One region of the Pseudoalteromonas sp. Z9A6 genome, then DNA from elsewhere that is predicted to be linked to it. Evidence: predicted binding sites of a transcription regulator. Region 1 holds the regulator's gene; the other holds the start of a gene.
The links. The regulator LexA, encoded in region 1, represses DNA repair genes until DNA is damaged. The targets are predictions, from matches to a motif close to TACTGTATNNNNATACAGTA.
Positions count from the first base shown of each region.

Region 2: a site for LexA is predicted at 3,724-3,743, ahead of ruvC (crossover junction endodeoxyribonuclease RuvC). Genes of this name have one in related genera too.

Region 1 covers NZ_WTKZ01000065.1:2,041-10,493, forward strand. Annotated here, with positions in the region: gene GQR53_RS17690 (DnaJ C-terminal domain-containing protein) at 104-1,072, shown strand; gene GQR53_RS17695 (chaperone modulator CbpM) at 1,072-1,392, shown strand; gene GQR53_RS17700 (hypothetical protein) at 1,455-2,180, opposite strand; gene GQR53_RS17705 (hypothetical protein) at 2,494-2,874, shown strand; gene GQR53_RS17710 (PaaI family thioesterase) at 2,875-3,315, opposite strand; gene lexA (transcriptional repressor LexA) at 3,483-4,100, shown strand; gene coxB (cytochrome c oxidase subunit II) at 4,584-5,726, shown strand; gene ctaD (cytochrome c oxidase subunit I) at 5,726-7,318, shown strand; gene GQR53_RS17730 (cytochrome c oxidase assembly protein) at 7,318-7,848, shown strand; gene GQR53_RS17735 (cytochrome c oxidase subunit 3) at 7,884-8,453, shown strand, end outside.
Region 2 covers NZ_WTKZ01000008.1:62,931-71,383, forward strand. Annotated here, with positions in the region: gene tolQ (protein TolQ) at 1-545, opposite strand, end outside; gene ruvB (Holliday junction branch migration DNA helicase RuvB) at 1,514-2,521, opposite strand; gene ruvA (Holliday junction branch migration protein RuvA) at 2,529-3,146, opposite strand; gene ruvC (crossover junction endodeoxyribonuclease RuvC) at 3,149-3,673, opposite strand; gene GQR53_RS05095 (FtsX-like permease family protein) at 3,804-6,305, opposite strand; gene GQR53_RS05100 (ABC transporter ATP-binding protein) at 6,295-7,008, opposite strand; gene GQR53_RS05105 (arylesterase) at 7,009-7,632, shown strand; tRNA gene GQR53_RS05110 (tRNA-Pro) at 7,744-7,820, shown strand; gene GQR53_RS05115 (replication initiation protein) at 8,029-8,453, opposite strand, start outside.

The DNA.
Region 1 (8,453 bases):
CACTATTCATTTATTTCTCACTATTTATCGTATTTTAACCACACAAGGTTACCCGTTAAGGAGTATGCTTAAAGCTTACTCAATATGAGGATTTGGATTGCAAATGAAATTTGTTGATTATTATGCAGTGCTTGGAATATCGCCTGATGCAGATGATAAAGCGGTTAAAGTAGCTTATAAAAAGTTAGCCAGAAAATATCACCCAGATGTAAGCAAAGAGCCTCAAGCAGAAGATAAGTTTAAAGAAATAGCAGAAGCTTACGAAGTCATTCATAACAAAGAAGAACGTGTAAAATACGACGAGTTACGTCGTCACCAACAAAATCGTGCTCGTCAACAGCAAGGCCATTATGGTGGTAACAATGCCTCATCGCAAAGTAATTATCAGCAAAGCGATCCTCAAACCGATCAAGAGTTTTCTGATTTTGTTAATTCAATGTTTGGCGGCGCCGGTGGATTCAATCGTTCCGGGCAGAGCAGAAGTAACGCCGCTCGCGCGCAAAAAGGACAAGATGTGGAAATAGAGTTCCCAATTTTTCTTGAAGAGACTTTAGTTGATACCGTGAAGCCTGTTGAGTTTATGTTACCGCAGCGAGACAGCAGTGGCCGTGTCACTGAAATTAAAAAATCACTAAAAGTGAAAATTCCCGCAGGTTCAGTAAATGGCGAGCGAATTCGACTAAAAGGGCAAGGCGGATTAGGGTCAGCGAATGGGCAAAATGGCGACTTGTATTTACAAATTAGTTTAGTGCCTCACCCATTATTTGATGTTGAGGGTCATAACCTAAATATAGTTGTCCCTCTTGCACCATGGGAAGCGGCTCTTGGTACAAAGCTAAATTTACCTACGTTGACAGGAAAAATCCAATTAACTATTCCTTCTAATAGTCAGTCTGGTCAACGCTTGCGTATTAAAGGTAAGGGATTAATGAGTAAAAAAGCTAAAGGTGACTTATTTGCTGTGCTTAAAATTGTTAATCCAACATCTATTGATGATACCAGTAAAAAACTGTGGGAAGAATTAGCCGAAAAAGCTCACTTTAATCCCCGTAATAACTGGAGCAAGCCATAATGCAAATTATCGTGACACAAAAAGACGATTTACTTACTAGCAAAGAGCTATGTTTGAGCAGTGATATTAGCGAAGCAATTTTATATGAGTTAGTTGAGCATAATATTGCGGTTCCAATTGAGGGGAAGCATGTTACGCAGTGGCTATTTACGGTATCTGCAGTGACCTTAGTTAAAAAAGCGGCCCGTATCCAACATGACTTTTCGTTAGATTGGTCGGCAATAGCTTTAGTTTTACAATTGCTGGATGAGCGTGATGAGTTGATTTTCGAAAACGAAATGTTAAAGCGACATTTGAGTCGATTTAAGCACTTGGAATAAAATAAGCCCTAGGCTTATTTACTCTTTGATAAGTGGGCGCTAGCTCTCAAAAACCAATATGACTACTTTGATTTATTCTTATTTTTAATTCGGATAAATCGTTTTAGTCGTATATTTTGTATAAGTAATAATATTCCACTTAAACAAAAAAGTACGCTAGTTGCTGAAAAGCTAATAAGTAGTGGATTATTAAAATTCTCTCGCTCATCGTAATCCATAATATGTAACATCCAAAAAAAGTCGAAAATTCGCCATAGTGTGCTGCGAACGGTGACAACTTTGCCGTTATTTTCTGACAAGTACAGTGTTGTGTTAAATGTGTCGTCAAATTGGACCTGCCAAACATTGGTTTTATATCCTACTTCTCGCATACCTAGCTTTAGTAGTACAGCGCTTGTTACATGAGCGTCAATAAGTAAGTGTGCTTTAGCATTTGCGGTAATTTGTATTTTAGTTGGCGGTTCAAATGGTCGGCCTGTTATGCCATTGAAGCTTTGCTGCTCGTTATTACTAAAGACAGTAATAAGTGGTGTAGTTAAGAAGTTCTCAAAAATTATTTGTGTTGGATTAACCACCTGAGAGGCAATATCGTCAAGGGAGGCAACATAATCAGCCTGCGTAAATGGGTTATTAAGATTACGTGTTGCAAGATGCTCCCCATAAACTTTATCAAGAGGGATTGCACTCATAATTAAACCACCTAGTAACCATGCTAAAATTTGTAGTGCTAATAAATAACCTAACCATTTATGTAACTTGCGAGCATGTTTAAATATTTTTTTATTCATGTTTTAGTCTTATTATTTTTAGAGGCTAGTTTATTACATTAATAGGATAAGTTACTGCGACATTTTGTCGCAGTTTAAACTATAGCTTACTGTAATCATTTAAAAATAAAAAAGATTACACTTAAATTCCTAACATGACTTATCTGTTTAATTGAGCTGAATATTTGATATCCAGCTAGCTTTAAATGCTAAAAAATACTTAAAAGCTGCGAAATATCCATATAAAGTGGTTAATAGAGCATAGTTGATTTGGTATAACGGTAAAACTGCGTTAAAGTTTGCAATGAAATTATTAGAGGATAAATACGAAACGATGTCGGAAATTCAATTTTTAAATGTAGATCTTGAGCTTGAATCAAAGCAAGATATTAGTTTGCTAGTGGCGGACTTGAAAAAAGTCGCGACGATTTTACATTATGACAAAGACGAATACCGTCAACTAGCGCGTATTGAAGCTACAGGTGAGGTGAGCACACCTGATAAAGCCATAAACCATATATGTGAGCTTATTGAATCGTGTTCGCGTAACGCGCTAAAGCAATGGTTAAGCTGTTCACGTAGAACGTTTGATATTGGTTTTGAATCAGGGACTTCTCCTAAGTGCTTTAATCAAGCCTTAGATGCAGATACATTATTGCGTATATCTGCGATTGGTGCGGGTATGGAAATTACCATTTACCCAATCGAAAAGTAACTATCTTCGCTCTACGACTGCTGCGGTCATTTTTGATACGCAGCACAGCTCATTGCGGCTATTTGTAATTTTTATTTCCCACACTGAACTACGTTTACCTATATGAAATGCTCTTGCCGTTGCTGTTAAAGTGCCGTTGCGAGATGCTTTTAAATGACTTGCGCTAATCTCCTGCCCTACACAGTAAAATTTAGTAAAATCGACAACAAAGTTAGCGGCATAGCTGGCAACTGTTTCGGCAAGTACAACGTTAGCACCGCCGTGAACTATCCCCATTGGGTTATGATGCTCAGGAATTGCCGGCATTGTGGCAACCAAATAATCATCGCCAATTTCTGTGACTTCTATCCCCATAGTTTTCATTAATGTTCCTTGGCCATTAATGCCTTGTTCTAACTGCTTGCACAGCTCTAAGGTGATGGGCTGGTACCAAATACTCATAATGTCTCCTTTGCATTTTTAATCATTTATAAACTTAGCTTTAGTTATATCCCTAAAATGTACACAAGTGAAATTACTTTAGCTATTTTAAGGCTTAATTTAAATTTGCGATTTTTATTTAACTGTATATACTCACAGTTAAATATACTGTATGGAAAACCAGTTGTATGCGACCATTAACGAACCGCCAAGCTCAAATACTCGAACTAATTAAAGTTTTTATTAAAGACACTGGTATGCCTCCTACACGTGCTGAAATAGCGCAAACATTAGGTTTTAAAAGTGCCAATGCTGCTGAAGAACATTTAAAAGCACTTGCTAAAAAAGGCGCAATTAAAATGAAACCAGGTGCAAGCCGTGGTATTCAATTAATTGAAGAAGAAGAGCCAGAACAATTAGGTTTACCGCTTATAGGGCGTGTTGCTGCTGGTTCACCTATTTTGGCGCAAGAGCACGTTGAAAGTCACTGCAAAATCGATCCATTAATGTTTAAACCGGCTGCAGATTTTTTACTACGCGTTAACGGTATGAGCATGAAAGATATTGGTATTATGGATGGTGATTTACTTGCTGTACATCGTACTCAAACCGCTGAAAACGGACAAGTTGTTGTTGCCCGCCTAGACGAAGACGTAACTGTAAAACGTCTTGAGAAAGCGGGTCGTAAAGTATTACTTCATGCTGAAAACGACGATTTTGACTCTATTGAAGTAGATCTTGAGAATGAGTCTTTTAATATTGAAGGCTTAGCCGTTGGCGTTATAAGAAACGCTGATTGGATGTGACTTTAAAAATAGCTTTTAAACAAGCAGTTTTATAAATGCGTACTAACTAGTACGCATTTTTGTTTTAAAATTTGTACTAAAAATAGGGCGTAAACAGCCCACTGACTATTTAAGCTGTAAACTTTTTTGCACTTATATTTTCCCCCTCCGAATGCGTTAAACCCCTTTGTTTTGCTCATATTTTGAACTTTCTGTTGCCCAGTTGATTACCGATTTTTTATTAATTATTCAATATCACCTGATTGTTTTTTATACTAAAACTTGCTTGTTGTTCGTTTTTTAGCTAATTGTTAATGTGCTGAGCTAATAATAACTCACAGCTTTTTAGTTTTGAGAACACACAATATACATAAACTCGTTGTTGGCGCAGCAAAACCAATCAATATTAAATAAGATTGGCTAAAAAAATAAAAATAACGAATTGGCGTTTAAGCCGTATGCCTCTTCGCTTTGCATTCGCAATAGCATCAAAGGAGCCGTCACATGGGTAAACTGACCTCTACCTTGTGGCTTATATTATGTGTTTTTTCGCACCCAGTTTTGGCTAACAGCCAATACAATATGCGCAAAGGCGTAACCGATATAAGCAATAATGTATATCAGCTGCACATGACCATATTTATAATATGTTGTGTGATTGGGGTGATAGTGTTCGCAATTATGTTTTGGGCACTTATTCATCACCGTAAATCTAAAGGGGCTGTACCTGCCCAATTTCACGAAAGCACTAAAGTAGAAATACTTTGGACTGCAATTCCGTTTGTTATTTTAATTGCTATGGCAGTACCAGCCACTAAAACCCTAATTGCAATGGAAGATGCCAGCAAAGCTGATCTCACTATTAAAATTACGGGTTCGCAATGGAAATGGCATTATGAATATATGGGTGAAGATGTAGAGTTCTACTCTATTTTATCTACCCCGCAAGATGAAATCGCGAATCTTGCAGATAAAAATCCTAACTACTTACTTGAGGTTGATAAGCCTCTTGTACTGCCAATAAATCAAAAAGTACGATTTTTAATGACTTCTGACGATGTTATTCACTCTTGGTGGGTACCTGATTTTGCAGTTAAAAAAGATGCTAACCCCGGCTTTATAAACGAAACATGGACGAACATAAACGAAGAAGGTACTTACCGAGGCCAATGTGCTGAGTTGTGTGGTAAAGACCATGGCTTTATGCCCGTTGTGGTGGTCGCTAAATCTGAGGCTGATTTTAAAACATGGCTTGCAGATGAAAAGCAGGCTAAACAAAAAGCAGCATTAGCAGATGCCGCATTACTTGATAAAACCCTCCCAAAAGAAGAATTAATGACTTTAGGCGAACAAGTATATATGGCTAATTGTGCTGCATGTCATCAACCTACTGGCATGGGGTTACCGGGCGTATTTCCTGCACTTAAAGGCAGCCCGATAGTGCTTGGCGATATAAAAGATCACATTGATGTAGTTATCCATGGACGACCCGGTACGGCAATGCAAGCTTTTGCCAAGCAGTTATCTATAAAGCAATTAGCTGCGGTTATTACTTATAAACGTAATGCGTGGGGTAATGATACGGGTGATGTTATTCAACCGAGTCAAATACAGACAGCACTTGATGCCAAAGTGGAGGCGAACTAATGAGTAGCATAGTAGAACAACCTAACGCCAATGAAGCTCATCATGCTCATCACCCAGCTAAAGGTTTTAAACGCTGGCTTTACACAACTAATCATAAAGATATAGGTAGTTTATATTTAATTTTTTCGCTGACCATGTTCTTAATTGGTGGCGCAATGGCCATGGTGATCAGGGCTGAATTATTTCAACCAGGTTTACAGTTGGTCGACCCTCACTTTTTTAATCAAATGACCACAGTGCATGGTTTAATTATGGTGTTTGGTGCGGTTATGCCCGCCTTTACAGGCCTTGCTAACTGGATGATACCACTTATGATTGGCGCGCCAGATATGGCATTGCCAAGAATGAATAACTGGAGCTTTTGGATTTTACCGTTTGCGTTTTTAATCCTATTGGCATCGTTATTTATGCCTGGTGGGGGTCCTGCATTTGGTTGGACTTTTTATGCACCACTGTCCACAACATACAGTAATGATAATACTGCATTGTTTGTATTTGCCGTACATATTATGGGAATTAGCTCAATAATGGGCGCAATCAATGTGATTGTAACCATAGTGAACTTACGTGCCCCCGGCATGACATGGATGAAGTTGCCCTTATTTGTATGGACGTGGTTCATTACTGCCTTTTTATTAATAGCGGTAATGCCAGTGCTTGCAGGGGCTGTCACTATGGTACTTACCGATAAGTATTTTGCGACCAGCTTTTTTGATGCCGCAGGCGGTGGCGACCCGGTGATGTTCCAACACATTTTTTGGTTTTTTGGTCATCCCGAAGTATACATAATGATTCTTCCTGCCTTTGGCATTATATCTACAATAGTACCTACCTTTTCTCGTAAAAAACTTTTTGGCTATGCCTCAATGGTATACGCCACATCCTCCATAGCACTATTGAGCTTTATTGTATGGGCTCATCATATGTTTACTACTGGGATGCCGGTAGCTGGCGAGTTGTTTTTTATGTACGCGACCATGCTTATATCGGTACCTACAGGAGTAAAAGTATTTAATTGGGTTGCCACAATGTGGAAAGGCTCAATAACTTTTGAAGTGCCAATGCTTTTTAGTATTGCGTTTATTGTGCTGTTTACCTTGGGTGGTTTTTCGGGATTGATGCTGGCAATTACACCTGCTGATTTTCAATATCACGATACTTATTTTGTAGTGGCGCACTTTCATTATGTATTAGTAACAGGGGCTGTATTTTCGATAATGGCAGGTGCTTATTATTGGCTGCCTAAGTGGACGGGCAATATGTTTAATATCACATTGGCTAAATGGCATTTTTGGCTATCGCTGGTGAGCGTGAACGTACTGTTTTTTCCTATGCATTTTGTAGGGCTTGCCGGTATGCCGCGTCGAATTCCCGATTATGCTCTTCAATTTGCCGACTTTAACGCAATCATAAGTATTGGTGGGTTTGCCTTTGGTTTATCGCAATTGTTGTTTGTAGCTGTGGTAATTAAATGCGCGCGTGGCGGTGATAAAGTGCCTGCAAAAGTATGGGAAGGGGCAGAAGGCCTTGAGTGGGAAGTTGACTCTCCAGCGCCATATCATACTTTTTCTACGCCGCCGGTTATTAAGTAATGACACACGCACCGCTACTCAAACGTTTGGTACTTATTTGCATAGGCATGTTTGCCTTTGCCTTTGCTTTAGTACCTTTGTATGACGTGTTTTGTGATGTAACAGGGCTTAATGGAAAGCCTTCGCTTGAGCAAGCAGAGCAAAGTACACAAATAGTACAAAACCGAGAAGTCGGCGTTAGCTTTACTACTCACGCACAAAGTGGTGCACCGTTTGAAGTTAAATCAAAAGAATACAGTGTAGTGGTAAAACCCGGTGCAATGCGTGAAGTAATGTTTAGTGCTAAAAATAACAGCAATCTAGATAAAGTAATGCAGGCTGTACCATCAGTCTCACCAGGTAAAGCGGCAAAGTATTTACATAAAATAGCCTGTTTTTGCTTTGATCAGCAACCTCTAAAAGCAGGGGAAGAGCTTGAATTTAAATTACTTTTTTATGTTGATACCGCATTGCCAAGCGATATTGAAGAATTAACTTTATCTTATACCGTATTTGATATTAGTGAACAGCTGGTGGCAAGTAATAACTAGCTTTTTAAACTAGTGTGAAACTAGGAGTAAATAAAATGAATCAAGAATATGAGCATTATTACGTACCAGAGCAAAGCCCGTGGCCTATTGTAGGTGCTGTTGCATTGTTTTTTATTGCAGTAGGGGCGGGCTTGACTGTTATGAGTGTAGGTAAAGAAGGTGGTAGCGGGGTTTATCTGCTTTATGCCGGTATTGCTGTACTTGTGTATATGTTGTTTAGCTGGTTTAAAAATGTAATTAGTGAATCAGACCAAGGTTTGTACTCAGCACAAATGGATCGCTCATTTAGACAAGGTATGAGCTGGTTTATTTTTTCTGAAGTTATGTTTTTTATGGCCTTTTTTGGTGCGCTTTTTTATGCACGGGTATTGTCGGTACCTTGGCTTGGAGGTGCAGGCAATAATGCAATGACTAACGAGGTATTATGGCCTACTTTTGAAGCCGTTTGGCCGCTAGTTTCAACACCTGCTGGCGAAACTACTCAAGCTATGGGCTGGCAAGGCTTACCACTTATAAATACCTTAATACTGCTTACTTCCTCAGTTACTTTACATTTTGCCCACGTAGCGATGGAAAACAATAAACGCACTCCACTTAAGGTTTTT
Region 2 (8,453 bases), on a different contig from region 1:
CCCATAGCAGTGGCAATAAGTGCCTCTGCAATACCAGGTGCTACCATTTGTAATGTAGCTTGCTTAACTTCACCTAGTGCAATAAAGGCATTCATTATACCCCACACTGTACCAAACAAACCGATGTACGGACTTATAGAACCTACTGTTGCTAAAAACGATAGACTAGATTCCATTTTTTCAATTTCACGAGAAAGCGCAACACGCATAGAGCGGTGCGTTCCTTCCATAACAATACTCGCACTTTGAAATGTATTCTTTTTATGACGAGCAAACTCTTTAAAGCCCGAAGTAAACAAAGCTTCAATGCCTTGAGACTGACCGCTGCGTGACGATATTTCGTTATATAATTTGCTTAAATCAATACCCGACCAAAACTTTTGCTCAAATTTCTTAGCATTTATTAGCGCATCCGATATTGCTTTTTTACGTTGAAATATAATTGTCCACGACATTACAGACATGGCAACTAGCCCTAACATTACTAATTGAACAAGCAAACTTGCTTCTAAAATTAGATCTAAAAAATTAAGCCCTGATCCCACGTTAAACTCCTAAATAATTTCAAAATACGGCAAATTGGTTAATTTGTGTAAATATGACCGCTTACACGGCCAAAAGTTGCATCTAGTGTATCTAGTCCATTTCAAGCTGACAACGGTATTGCTATGAATAGGCAACAAAAAACGTTAAAAAAACAGCTTTAGTTGGCATTTCCCTTTGCCTCAGTATTTTATTTAAACTTTGAAACAAACTCGCTAACTATAAATATGCGTAAATATATGCATGAAACGTCATAAAATGCGCCGTTTATTCAAAATAAGAGCATAAACACTCAAAACCTATAAGCCTCACCTGTACGTAATAATAAAACTAATACCGAGCTATAACGAAATAAATTACTTAAGTTATAAATTTCATAAACTTATAAATTTAACGATTAATTAACGCACAAGATTCAAACAACAATAAAACTCACTAAATTAGTTTTTCTAATCTGAAAATACAAATTTTCTAGTTTGAACAAAAAAGTAAACTTACGTATTATTCTCCCATACCGAGCTAGCGCACTGAATGAGATAGTTTCATTAAGCCAAGTTCTTAGTAATAGGGTATTTTATCGTATTACATTGTTTTACTCTTTCTGGATAAAACCAAATTTAGTAAAACGTAGTTCCCCTGGATTACTTCCTTCAACTTGTTGTTTGCCCGCATTTTTTGCGGGCTTTTTTTTGCCTGCAATTTAGTGCGCTACATATTTTATTTATAAACTAATAATTGCCCTACCTAATTTACAATAAGTAATTCGCTTACTAGTTTGAATGGTACGCAGGATAGCTTCGCGAGTCTTAACGCCCTGTGAATTAACAGTTAACTATAAAGCGTATTAGTATTTTGAAATAACATTTGCAACAGAGTGTTGAGGTTTTGAGTATAATAATTTGAAACAAAGGGATACTGAGACAATTACCTGCTGCGCAATAAACCACAGCAAGTAATGTATATGATGAGGCTAATCTTTTTTAGGAAGTAAACCAAAGTGATAGTATGCACTGTCAGACACTATGCGCCCACGTGGTGTACGCTGAATAAATCCTTGTTGGATCAAAAATGGTTCTATCACATCTTCTATTGTTTCGCGCTCTTCGCCAATAGCAGCCGCTACATTGTCGAGCCCTACAGGACCGCCCATAAATTTTTCGATTATGGCGAGTAAATACTTGCGGTCCATATAATCAAAACCACTTTTGTCTACGTCAATCATATCAAGGGCTTGCTTAGCTACATCGGCGTTTACTGTGCCGTCAGATTTTACTTGAGTGTAATCGCGTACACGGCGCAATAAGCGGTTTGCAATACGCGGTGTGCCGCGCGAGCGCTGAGCAATTTCGGTAGCGCCATCATCACACATCTCTAAATCAAGGTAATGTGCAGAGCGCCCTACTATGTGCGATAAATCTTCTACAGAATAAAACTCTAATCGCTGCACAATTCCAAAACGGTCACGCAGTGGCGATGTAAGAGAGCCTGCTCGTGTGGTTGCACCAATAAGTGTAAATGCAGGTAAGTCTAATTTAATAGAACGCGCAGCTGGGCCTTCACCAATCATTATATCAAGCTGGTAGTCTTCCATTGCGGGATACAGTATTTCTTCAACTTGTGGGCTTAATCTGTGTATTTCATCAATAAACAGTACATCGCCTTCTTCTAAATTGGTAAGTAGTGCGGCTAAATCGCCTGCTTTTTCAAGTACAGGGCCTGATGTTGTTTTAATACTTACGTGTAATTCATTGGCTACAATATTTGCAAGCGTGGTTTTACCAAGCCCAGGTGGGCCAAATATTAATAAATGATCGAGCGCTTCACCACGGGTTCGGGCAGCTTCAATAAAAATTTCCATTTGCTGCTTAACATGAGGCTGGCCTCTATAGTCGGCTAAAAGTTTTGGTCTTATTGCACGATCTATAGAGTCTTCATTTGTTTTTTCAGTCGCATCAATTAAGCGATCCGCTTCAATCATGGGTTACTCACAACATAGATTTTAAAGATTCTCTAATAAGAACCTCAGTAGACATATCGGGTTTACTTATCGATTTTACTGCTTTTTGAGCTTGTGGCAATTTATAACCTAATGCAAGCAGTGCCGATACGGCATCATCCGCTGCATTATTAGCAATTGTCGCATCGCTCATTGGCTCTATTACTGCGCTGTCGCTAAATGGCGTAAATAAATCATTACCCCAATCTTTTAGCCTGTCTTTCATTTCGAGTACTAAACGCTCGGCTGTTTTTTTACCTACACCGGGTAATTTAACAAGCGATGTTGAGTCTTCGTTATTTACACAACTTACAAATTGTTTTGCCGACATGCCCGATAAAATAGCTAAGCCAAGTTTTGGCCCTACGCCATTTGCTTTTAATAGCTCTCTAAACAAGGCACGTTCAACTTTATTGTTAAAACCAAACAATAGTTGAGCATCTTCACGCACTACAAAGTGAGTGTAAACAATCGCATTTTCACCAATTTTTGGTAAATCGTAAAAACAGGTCATTGGCATTTGTACTTCGTAACCTACACCACTTACTTCGAGTAATATTTCTGGTGGTTGTTTTTCGACTAAAATACCATTTAAGCGGCCTATCATAGTTATTTCCTTAAACGTCCTCTAACGGTTTTGCTTGCGCTGCCCGCTAGTTTAATTAAATTTTGTTCTGAGTGGGCGTGGCAAATCGCAATAGCGAGTGCATCCGCTGCATCGGCCTGTGGCGTACCGGGTAGTTTTAAAATATTTTTTACCATGTGCTGCACTTGTGTTTTATCTGCGCCACCGTTACCCACTACTGCTTGCTTAATTTGCCTAGCTGAGTATTCAAATACGGGTAAGTCGGCCATCGCAGCGCCAACAATCGCAGCGCCTCTAGCTTGACCTAGTTTTAAAGCTGAATCGGGGTTATGAGCCATAAACACTTTTTCAATGGCAAAGGTTTCTGGCGAAAACTGCTCAATAAGCTGTGTAATACCTTGGTAGATCATTTTAAGCCTAACCGGAAAAGGATGATCGGCAAGCTTAATACAGCCACTGCCTAAGTATGTAAATTTAGAACCTTGGTGGGCAACAACGCCATATCCGGTCAAACGTGAACCAGGATCGATCCCTAAAATAATGGCCAAACTTGCATTCTCATTGTTATTATTTTTAAATTACGCCAATAATGCCAGAGCACTGTATAAATTACCAGTACAAAAAAACAAAAATGCCCACGTACTAGGTGGGCATTTACAGGAGCATGTTAGTTTAAGCTTACCCTAGGGCACGTACTAATCCTTGGGTGTTTTGTTTAAGTGTTCGGGCAATCATTAAATAACCTAAACCAGCCACAAATACGCCGCCAGCTACCGGCCCAATAATCCATATATGTGGGTGTAGCTTACCGGCTAAATCAAACATTTGTTGCTGCACAATTAAAAGCGCTATATCACTAAAAAATGCGGCAACTAAACCGGCTAAACCACCGAGTAATAAAAACTCATACAGGGTCGCGTTTTTAATTAATCGGCTTTTAGCCCCAAGCGTTCTAAGTATTACAATTTCTTGCATACGCTCACCTAAACTAGCTTGCACTTGCGATATAAGCACAAGCGCCCCACACAGCACAACAATAGCCAGTACAAAGCCAATGGCGAGAGAGACTTGCGATATAGTTGTTTGTATTTGCTTAACAAAGTTATCAATATCAATGGCTGTAATAGTAGGGTAAGTACGTAATAACTGACTAAAGTCACGTTTTTGATCTGGATTTATACGTACCGACGAAATATACGTCGCGGGAAAATCTGCAAGTACATCTGGGCTTAAAATAATAAAAAAGTTAGGTTTAAGCGTGGCCCAATTAACTTTGCGCACACTGGTGATTTTAGCGTCGAACGACTGCGAACCAATTAAAAATGTAAGCGTATCGCCTATCTCAACATCTAAACGCTCAAGCATCGACTCCTCTACTGAGGCTTCAGCCATCGCATTTTCACCAAACCACGTGCCTTGTGTTACTTCATTTTGATCAGGCACATTTTTAAGCCATGTTAGATTTAGCTCACGACCAATACCTGCACGTGCTTCTTCGTCTTTTTTCTCGTTGTCTTGCAGCGATACAGAACGTGCTACCAACTCGCCGTTCACCGCATTTACGCGCCCACGAATAGTTGGATAAAACTCTGATACCTGAATGTCTTTTTGAGCTAAATATTCATTAATTGGCTCAAGCTCATTTTGCGTAATATTAACTAAAAACGCATTAGGCGCGTCGCTTGGAAGTTGCGACTGCCAATCAGCAATCATGTCATTTTTAAGCACAACTAAAAACAGAAGCAGTTTAATGGCTAACGAAAAACTAATAAGTTGAACAGCATTTACATTGGCGCGTTTTTGAATAGACGCAATGGCCAACGACCAACTATTACCTGGTTTTAAACCCAGTTTTCGGCCACCACCAAAAATAAGCTTCGATATTAAAAACAACACGCCAATTAAGGTAAGTGTGGTTATAAATAAGATAAGCGTTATTTTTATGTTGTTACTAAATAACCACATTAATAAAAACACGGTTAGCGCACTCATACCTAAATGCACACGGCTTACTGCCAACTTGTCGCCTAAGTTACGGCGCAGCACTCTAAGAGGTGGAATATCAAATAAATCAAACAACGGCTTAATAGAAAACATAACAGCACAAATTACGCCAGTACTAATAGCCACCAGCCACGGCTTAAAACCACCTAAAGGTAGCTCTGTGCCCATACTTTTTGATAAATAACTTGTTGCTATTTCTTGCAAGCCATAACCAATTAATAGCCCAATACTTACCGCCATTGCACACACAAGCAATAAATGAAGCATGTATATTTTGCGGATCATTGAGCGACTACCGCCCAATGTTTTCATCATTGCTACTGGGTCGTATTGACGTTCACAATAACGTTTTGCTGAAACAGCTATAGCCACTGCAGCCAAAATAATACCTAATAGGCCGGCAAGTAATAAAAAGCTCTCTGCGCGGTTTAAACTGTTTGAAATGGGTGATTGGCGGTCTTTAACGCCATACCATTGTTGGTTTTCTTTCATTTGTGGTTTAAGCCACTCGTAAAAGCTATTTATGTCGGCCTCACTACCGGCATAAAGTTGGCGGTAATAAACTCGGCTACCCGGTTGCACAACTTCGGTTTTTGCCACATCGTCAATATTAATAAGCACACGACGGCTGCTTGAAAACACATTAAATGGCGCATCAGGTTCTTCTACAATAACCTTTGAAACATTAAATAATGCAGCGCCAAGTTCTACTTGCGCACCTATATCAATGTTTAAACTATAAAATACCGACTCACTTAGCCACACATTACCAGGCGCTGGCCCGCTATTGGCAACTTTAGTTTCACCGGTTAGGGTATCTTTAACTTTTAACTGCCCTTTGAGCGGGTATGCATTAGATGCTGCTTTTACTGAGCTGAACTGCATTTCGTCATTGGCAAACAACATAGTGTCGAAATACACCATTTGCGCCGTTTTTAAATTTTGGCTCTGTGCTTGAGTAATAAAAGCGGTGTCCAGAACATGGTCGCTTGCAAGTACACGGTCTGCTGCAATAAAAGCACTGCTTTTTTGCGCAATACTTTGCCCTATTCGCTCAGTAACCATCGACAGTGTAAGCACGGTTAAAACAGCAAGGGCGATAGCTGCGCTTATAACAGTGAGCTCACCACGGCGAAATTCTCGTGAAAATAATTTAAGCGCTAACTTAACCCACATTAGCAACGTCCTCTACTTGGCTTTTTACCAGTAAACCCGCTTCTATTTGAATAATGTGCTCACATTTTTGTGCAAGCCCTTCATCATGAGTTACTAAAATAAGCGTAGTGCCGTGTTGCGTGTTTAAATCAAATAATAAGGATTCAATCATTTTACCGTTTTTGCTGTCTAAATTAGCCGAAGGCTCATCAGCAAATAGTATTTTAGGTGTACCAATAAATGCTCGCGCAATAGCAACACGTTGCTGTTCACCGCCAGAGAGTTGCGACGGATAATGATCAATTCGATGGCTCAAGCCTACTTTTTCAAGCAAAGCAATTGCTTGCTCTTTTGCATCACTTTCACCAGCGAGCTCTGCTGGCAGCATAACGTTTTCAAGTGCTGTTAAGCTTTGTACTAACATAAACGATTGAAACACAAATCCAATTTTAGCCGCGCGCAGTGCAGCACGCTCTTCTTCATCTAAATTGTGTAATGGCTCGCCATCTAAAAATATTTCGCCGCTGCTTGCGGTATCCAGCCCCGCTAATAAACTGAGTAACGTTGATTTACCAGAGCCCGACGTGCCAACTATAGCAACAGACTCGCCATGCTTGACATTAAAGCTGATGTCGCTGAGGATGGGCAGCTCACCTTCAAAGGTAGAGACTACTTTAGACAAACCATTAACCTGAATTATATTTAATTGAGAAAGCGCTGACATATGACTCATTCAATCCTTCGTTTAGTAATCATTTTATTTTTAGTTATCAAACCGCTGAGCGCAGCAGCCGACAACACGATTTTAATACTCGGTGACAGTTTAAGCGCAGCCTACGGACTTCAACAAGAAGAAGGCTGGGTAAAATTGTTACAAGATAAATACGATGACGAACAAGCCGACATTGAACTTATCAACGCCAGTATTAGTGGCGAAACATCTGGTGGAGCCCTACGCCGTTTAGATGCATTGCTTGAGCAATACGAACCCACTCATGTACTTATTGAGCTAGGTGCTAATGACGGTTTACGTGGTTTCCCAGTTAAAAAAATGCAAACTAACTTAACGTCTCTTATTCAAAAAAGCCAAGCAGCTAATGCGATGACCGCCTTAATGGAGGTTTACATTCCCCCTAATTACGGCCCGCGTTACAGTAAAATGTTTACTGACACTTTTTCGCGCGTTAGCGAAGAGACAAATGCGCATTTAATGAACTTTTTTATGCTAAACATTGCCGGCCAACCTGAATTAATGCAAAACGATAGTTTACACCCTAACAAAAAAGCTCAGTTATTAATACGCGATGAGATGTATGACTCGATCAAAAAGTGGTTAAATAAAGACTAGCCAATTAATACACCGCAAGAGTGCCTTTTTAGGTCTCTTGCATAATAAACACCCAAACAAACAATCGCTTATTGATTTTTAAAAAAATACACGTACTATTGCATACAACGTCGGTATGTGGCGCAGCTTGGTAGCGCACTGTCATGGGGTGGCAGGGGTCGAGAGTTCGAATCTCTCCATACCGACCAATTAATTTATTTAAATATTAAGTACTTATAATTTAAATAAAACACATATTGCTACACGCACACTAAATATTATTAATACATGTAGCATATATGTAGCTTCACTACTTACAGCTAATTCAGCTCTCTCATATGTAGTTATTAGATAAATAACTTTAATATGTAACATCATGCCCTATCTTATTTCCTAATACCCTGATGTGCAGCATAATTAACATATTTCTAGTAGATGTTTATATTTAGCAACAGCTTGTCGAGTCATTCCTATTTCGTTGGCTATAAGCACCTGTGAAGGCTTTTTCCCTTCACTTTGTATCTTCGTCATTGCTTTAGTAATTTTTTCCTCTGTGTTTATTCTACGTGCTTTGTGTGTAAACTTAGCCCCCTGCTGTTGAGCAAGTTTTGTAGTTACGATCTTAATTTGCAGTAAAAATAGTCCGGCTCTCCCACGGTTATTTGACGATCTATATTTAAACCAAGTGAAATTAGCCACACTCTTAACAATCCCTTTCAATTCGGAGTGGTTTAATGGGTGGGTTTTAGGAAGATCTGACGAACTGAACTCATTACACGACTGAGCAATATTAAATAAATGACTTTCCCATTGCTCATATGTCCAATTCTCTTTCGCATAAT